DNA from 3 places in the Shewanella sp. 10N.286.51.B7 genome. Region 2 is predicted to be linked to each of the others. Evidence: predicted binding sites of a transcription regulator. Region 2 holds the regulator's gene; each other region holds the start of a gene.
The links. Region 2 encodes LexA, which represses DNA repair genes until DNA is damaged. Its sites were predicted from a motif close to TACTGTATNNNNATACAGTA; they were not measured.
Positions count from the first base shown of each region.

Region 1 (2,285 bases), on a different contig from region 2:
CTTGTTGCAGTTCATCAAACCTGAGATCGGCCATAATAATACCGTTATCTATCGCATGCATGACACCAAGCATTGGAACAGCATCAGTCCGAGTAAAAAAAATGTCACTTAAAGTTAATGATGAGCTACCTTTTCCTGTTTGGTACCAAGGGCGTGTTCTTGGATCATATTTATCTAACAACCCAACACCATTCGGAAACGACTCAGATTCTTTGGAAACAAATGATGAGCCATCATCAAAACCGATTATGACTTTAGATACCCCACCTAATTGAGCGGTGTACCTTGTCATTGCAACATGGTTATCACCTATCTCACCTTGACTATAAAGATGTGCAAGTTCAGTCACAGCCTCAGTAGTTCGATTAAATGCTGTGTGAATGTCTGAAACTTTGTGCTTTAAGGTATTATGAATTTCTTGGGTGAGTGCGCTAGTGATTTGATCTTTAAGTAAGCTATGAGCAACCCAGCCATAAATCAACAGTGAAAGCACCAATAGAAAGCTCATGGCAGACAATATACTTGTTTTAAAACCTAATTGTTTCATTTGGTTACCTATTTGTATTATTATAGGTTTATATGATAATCATTAGGTGGAGGTAAAAATGATATCTTGCTCAATTATTTTAACTTCTAGTGACATTAATTGAACATTTTTATTGTTACTTTATGAGTTTAAACAATTGAAATCGATTCAATGATAGGGATGTAATCGTTTCTTTTACGTTGAGGTGGCTTGATTTCTTGTGTACTGTTTTTATATACAGTACTATTGGGATGTGTATTTGCTATTTAGTTTTTTGTCTATGCGAAAAATTATTCATATCGATATGGATTGTTACTTTGCCGCAGTGGAAATGCGCGATTTTCCTGAGCTGCTCGGCAAACCGCTTGCTGTGGGTGGTCGAAGCGATCGCAGAGGGGTTATTAGTACCTGTAATTATGAGGCTCGTGAGTTTGGCGTACGTTCTGCTATGTCGAGTTATCACGCGCTTAAGCTTTGCCCCGACCTTACCCTAGTCCCCGGTCGAATGGATGTATATAAATCTGTATCTGTTCAAATTAGAGAAATTTTCCACCGTTATACCGACTTAGTCGAGCCACTGTCATTAGATGAAGCCTACCTTGATGTCACAGATTGTGAGCAATGTAAGGGCAGTGCGACCTTGATTGCACAAGCCATTCGCCAGGAAATATTTGAGGTCACTGGGCTGACTGCATCAGCAGGTGTGGCACCGATTAAGTTTCTTGCCAAAATTGCTTCAGATTTGAATAAGCCCAATGGTCAATATGTTATCCCTCCTGGTGCCATTGCTGAGTTTGTAAAACCGTTAACCTTAAATAAAATTCCCGGTGTAGGCAAAGTGACTTCTGCTAAATTAGCTGCATTAGGCTTAAACACCTGTGAAGATGTGCAACATTACCCAAAAGAAAAGTTGATAGCGGGATTTGGTAAATTTGGCCGAGTATTAATAGAGCGAGCCCAAGGTATCGATAATCGTCAAATAAGCCCGAATAGAGTTCGTAAATCTGTGGGAGTCGAAACCACACTGGCTCAGGATATTTTTACTCTTGAGCAATGTAATAATGTGATGCCGCAGTTGATTCAAGAGTTGCTGGCCCGAGTCAACCGCAGTGCTAAAGATAGAAAAATACATAAACAAGTGGTGAAGTTGAAGTTTAATGACTTTAAACAAACCACCATTGAACATCGCAGTGACGAGATATCAGTGAACATGTTTCAAGACCTACTGGCACAAGCCCTAGAGCGGTCAAATGGAAGAGGAATACGATTAGTGGGTGTTTCTGTCGGACTGGCTGATATTGTGGCTGATGCTAGCCATTCAACAAGTGAGTCTCAAGGGGCATTAACGCATAGCGAGCAACTGGACTTAAACTTCTAATAGAGTTTAAGGTCGCCATTCAAATAAAAAGGCTGCCATTGGCAGCCTTTTAGTCTTGTACTGATTAAGTTTATTAACCTTTAGCAGGAATACGTTCTAGCACTGCTAATAACAGTTCCCAATATTGGCCAACGGTTGTGATGTTAACCATTTCATCAGGGCTATGTGGATAACGAATGGTAGGGCCAATAGAAACCATATCCATTGTTGGATAAGGCTCTTTAAATAATCCACACTCAAGACCCGCATGAATTACCATGATGGTTGGATCTTTTTTGTAAATGTCATTGTAAGTATCACGAACAATTGCCATCACTGGAGAGTTATTGTCGGGCTTCCAGCCTGGGTAAGCGCCAGATAACTCGATGCTAGCACCTGAAA
Region 1 covers NZ_MCUF01000040.1:16,854-19,138, forward strand. The annotation lists gene BCU84_RS12605 (methyl-accepting chemotaxis protein) at 1-547, opposite strand, end outside; gene dinB (DNA polymerase IV) at 807-1,904, shown strand; gene BCU84_RS12615 (aminoacyl-histidine dipeptidase) at 1,978-2,285, opposite strand, start outside.
Region 1: dinB (DNA polymerase IV) is a predicted target of LexA. The motif match lies at 750-769, and genes of this name have one in related genera.

Region 2 (2,285 bases):
ACACTTGTACCTAATACTGAACTTTTCAATTCTTAAATTGACGCTTTTTATTCAAGGCTTTCTATACCGCATGGTACCAGCACAATCTTTACAGCGTTTTGTAGCTTTTTATCATTTTATAAACTCAAGAGTGACAGCAAATTGTTACTCTCTTGTTAACTACATTACTTGGAGATTAAATATTGATCAAGATCACTTTATCATCTAATTTGCTGAAAAAAGGCGCAAAAAAAAGCCCTTCACATAAATGAAGGGCTTTTTAAAGAGAGATTTGTTTAGTGAAAAGCAGATAAATTTAAGCTTGTTGGTGTTACAGAAGTATTGGCACCCATATGTTCATCATGTAAGTGAGTATTTACATCTTCAATGATGACACCTTGTGCTAATGCGCCTTTAGCAACCAATTGAATGCGTCGATTATCACGCGCATCTAGTGGTGTAGTCCAAGTAATAACGGCACTGGAAGTACCACTTGTTAGTGCTTTTTCCATCGCCCAAAGCGTTTCTACTTCATCTTTAGTGTGAACAAGTAAAACACGATCCATGCGAACGTTAGCGTTAGCCAATATTTGTTTATAGCCAATATGCGGAGGATTAATCAGTACAATCCAACGACCTTGCTGGCTTAAAATGGCCAAATGGCTGCACAACTGGGTTAACTCAGTTAAGCCTTGGTTGGCACTTTGCTTAGTTTCAATGCCTTGTTTAACTGGCGCAGTTGTTGATGTCATATCGACCCATAAGCCTGGATGACGTGGTGCATTACCTAATAATGTGTTCATAACCAACCTCCATTTCGGATAACGCCAACTGCAAGCCCTTCAATTGTCAGGCTCTGGCATGTTAAATCTACTTTAATCGGCGAATATTGTTCATTTTCTGCGTGCAGATAAACAACGTTGCCTTTCTTTTCAAAACGTTTAACTGTGACGTCATCATCTACACGAGCGACGACCACCTGACCATTTTTAGCTTGCTGCATTTTGTGAACAGCTAATAGGTCACCTTCAATAATGCCAATGTCTTTCATACTGTCGCCACGAACTCGTAGTAAGAAATTAGCATTTGGTTTGAACATTTCAGGATCAACTTGGAAGTATTGTTCAACATGTTCCAGCGCAAGAATAGGTTCACCTGCTGCAACTTGTCCGATAAGAGGGAGGCCTTCTTCAACTTCCTCTTCTTCCTGAATCATGCGGATTCCGCGTGAAGTACCAGGAATAATTTCGATACAGCCTTTCTTCGCCAGCGCCTTTAAATGTTCTTCGGCAGCGTTAGCACTTTTAAAGCCTAATCTAGTGGCAATTTCTGCACGAGTCGGTGGCATACCTGTCTCAGCAATATTACATTTAATTAGTTCTAGAATTTCAGCTTGTCGTGGCGTTAAAGGTCTCATATTGATTCCTGTTTTTTTATACAGTGACTGTCATTATATACAGTATCTTTGGTCGCGCAAGTATTAACCAATGAAATTTATGGTATCTGCTGGTTTATTGTTGTTTTTATTATGTGGCATTGGGTTTTAGTTTATATAAATCAATCTCTTGACTGTTTTGGGGGATGTGTGCTTTTTATTAGTACTAATTTTAATATTAGTACTTAACAGAGAGGTTTTAGGTCGATACAGTATATTTATACAGTACTGTTGATGCATTTCGTCCAGCATAAATCAGCGTTGGAATTGCTTAATTATTTTCAGCTAATGGCCTTCATATTGCTGCTCAATTGTTAAATACAGATAAGCAGGTTAGTGAATCCCATCTAGATTCTGGTATCCTATGCGCAATAAATCGTTGTAGATAATGCGAATACTCATGCTAAAACCAGATTCTATCATTGCTAAATCGTTGCGTTGGATTCAGAAATTAATGGTACACAGTGTTGTTGTGCCTGAAGATCCGTTCGCTGACTTAAATCTAGATCCAGAAAAGCCAGTGGTCTATGTCATGAAGACAGAGTCGCTGAGTGACATTGCTGCTTTGCATGAAATGTCGGCTAAGTTTGGCTTACCAAGTCCTTATGAAAGACTGGATGTTGATGGTTTAAATACCCCAAGAATTGTCTGTGTTGAAGGACGTAAGCCGCTATTTGGCAAGCGCCACAGTGGTGAGAAATTTGTCGCCAATTTCACCAAACTACTCGAATTACATCAAAAGAATAAAGAGTTAGATATTCAGTTGGTGCCTGTTAGCCTTTATTGGGGACGTATTCCTGGTAAGGAAGATGACACCATGACCGCTGCCGTGTTTGAGCGCGAAAACCCGACTTGGCTGCGTAAGTGGTTA
Region 2 covers NZ_MCUF01000020.1:10,545-12,829, forward strand. The annotation lists gene BCU84_RS03510 (SulA-like leucine-rich domain-containing protein) at 276-782, opposite strand; gene lexA (transcriptional repressor LexA) at 779-1,396, opposite strand; gene plsB (glycerol-3-phosphate 1-O-acyltransferase PlsB) at 1,815-2,285, shown strand, end outside.

Region 3 (2,285 bases), on a different contig from region 2:
TGTTTAGGCAATTCACCATCTTTAATGGCTTCACTGAGCACAGATTGAATTTTGTTAAACTGTTTGACGGCTAGATTTGAGGTGGTCGCTAAATTTTCGGCCTGTATTAGTAATGACTCTGGTAATTTGCCATTTTCAAAACGTAATCGAGTTTCTGGGTTAGCAAATAATTTAGGTTGCGTATCGCAAAAATGCGCCACTTGATTAAGTTGAGTCACTAAATCGCCAATATGGTCAAGCATGGCTTGTACTGGCGCAATGATATGAGTCGTTTTAAGTTGATTTTGCAGTTTTGAGCAAGTTTTCGAGGCTTTTTCTAACCAGTCACTGGCTCCTCTTAGTGTGGCTTGCGCACTGGAAAAGTCTCTGGCAACGGTTGGCAGGTGATGGGCTTCATCAATAACGTAAAACATATCTTCAGGCTCAGGTAAAATCACCCCGCCTCCAAGCTCTAAGTCAGCAAATAGTAGACTGTGGTTTACAATTAATACGTCCCAAGTTTCTACGTCTTCGCGCGCTTTATGAAATGGACAGTTGTGGTGACTGGACATTTGACGATGGCAGCTGTGCTTGTCACAACAAATTTGTTGCCATAAGAAATCTGGTAATGGTTGCTCTAAAGTATCAATTTCGCCATTCCATTTACCTGCCTGAAAATCTTGATGCAGTACTTTTAGTAAGTCTATTTGACTTTGGTCAGGTTTGGTTTGCCACATTGCTAATTGTGATGTGTCTTCTGGACCAATCATTGCTGCAAGTTTTGCTAGGCAAACGTAGCGCTGTCTGCCTTTTACGAGACCAAATTTAAAGTCGACACCTGATTGCTGTAAAAAAAAAGGCAGGTCTTTGTGCAATAATTGCTCTTGAAGGGCCACCGTTGCGGTAGCAATACATACTTTTTTCTTGCTGGCTAATGCAAGTGGAATAGTACCTAAGATATAAGAAAGAGATTTACCAATACCGGTACCAGCTTCACAAACCATGATCCTGCGATGTTTATCATAATCACCAGCTAATGTTTTAGATATTTCAGCCACCATGTAGTTTTGCTCTCTACGAGAACGAAAATTTGGCATCGCAGTCGCAATATCTTTATAGATAGTGCGGATCTGAGTTTTAATATGATCCGTTAACATGTATGGCCCATTAGTAATCTTTACTTACTAATTCTTTATTTGCTGGTATATGCTGTACATAATAACAGTGATTTTAAATGTTCGGAATAAATAATCGAACGTTTATAGCGTCTTTAACGACACAGGTAAGTAATTTAGTGGTAAAGATAAGTTTATTTAGTTAACTGAAAATACTTATTTGCCCCAACGATAGGTTAATCATGCATAAACAGACGATTTCAGGGCAACATTGTAGATGACAATACAAAATTCAATAGGCACTGATACTAGCACTAGCACTAGCACTAAAACTAACAATGATGCTTTACTTTCGATTAAAGGAAGGGTGCTGACTAGACATGCGACTTATCGTCACGGTCGATTAATGCTGCAATATTATATAAAAACAGAAACAGGACCGGCACTCATTGAACTAGAACAAGCTGAAGTTATCTGTTTTTGTAAACAAAGTGACAGTGAATTGATTCTCGGTCATTTCAATTCAGGTATACGTATTGAGCCTATCAGTTTAAAAAACTTTAAGCATCAAGCTGTTTCATGCATCTATTTAAAGTCAACGACAGTACAGAAGCAATTGCTCAGAATTGCCAATGATGCAGGAATCGAGATCTATGAAGCCGATATAAGGGCAGAGCAACGTTATCTTATTGAGAGATTTATTGCGTTAGATGCAGAGTTCATTGTTTCTGCTGACTCAAGCAATGCAGAAACACCTTTATCACTGACTGAGGGGGCTACTTTTGCAAGTGCTAGCCATTCGAATGACCCACTAGCATGCTATGCAGCATTCAAAACAAGAAAGGCAGATTTAGCCATTCCATTATCAATGATTTCACTGGATTTTGAATGCAGCCCATCTGGAGAGTTGTACTCAGTTGGATTATATGGCACTCAATCAGCACTTGATAATCAAAGCCCCTTATATAAAAAAGTCATTATGCTTGGTCGACCTGATTTTGACGCTTATGAGATTAATGAGTCTGATGATAGCGTTGAATATATTCAATGGGTTGATGACGAAGTGGCATTAATCCATCAGTTAATTCATTGGTTCAATGAATATGATCCTGACATTATTATTGGCTGGGCAGTGGTTACCTTTGATTTAGCACTTCTATATAGGCGTTGTCAGTATCATCGAATTCCTTT
Region 3 covers NZ_MCUF01000045.1:43,720-46,004, reverse strand. The annotation lists gene dinG (ATP-dependent DNA helicase DinG) at 1-1,136, opposite strand, end outside; gene BCU84_RS13445 (DNA polymerase II) at 1,372-2,285, shown strand, end outside.
Region 3: dinG (ATP-dependent DNA helicase DinG) is a predicted target of LexA. The motif match lies at 1,187-1,206, and genes of this name have one in related genera.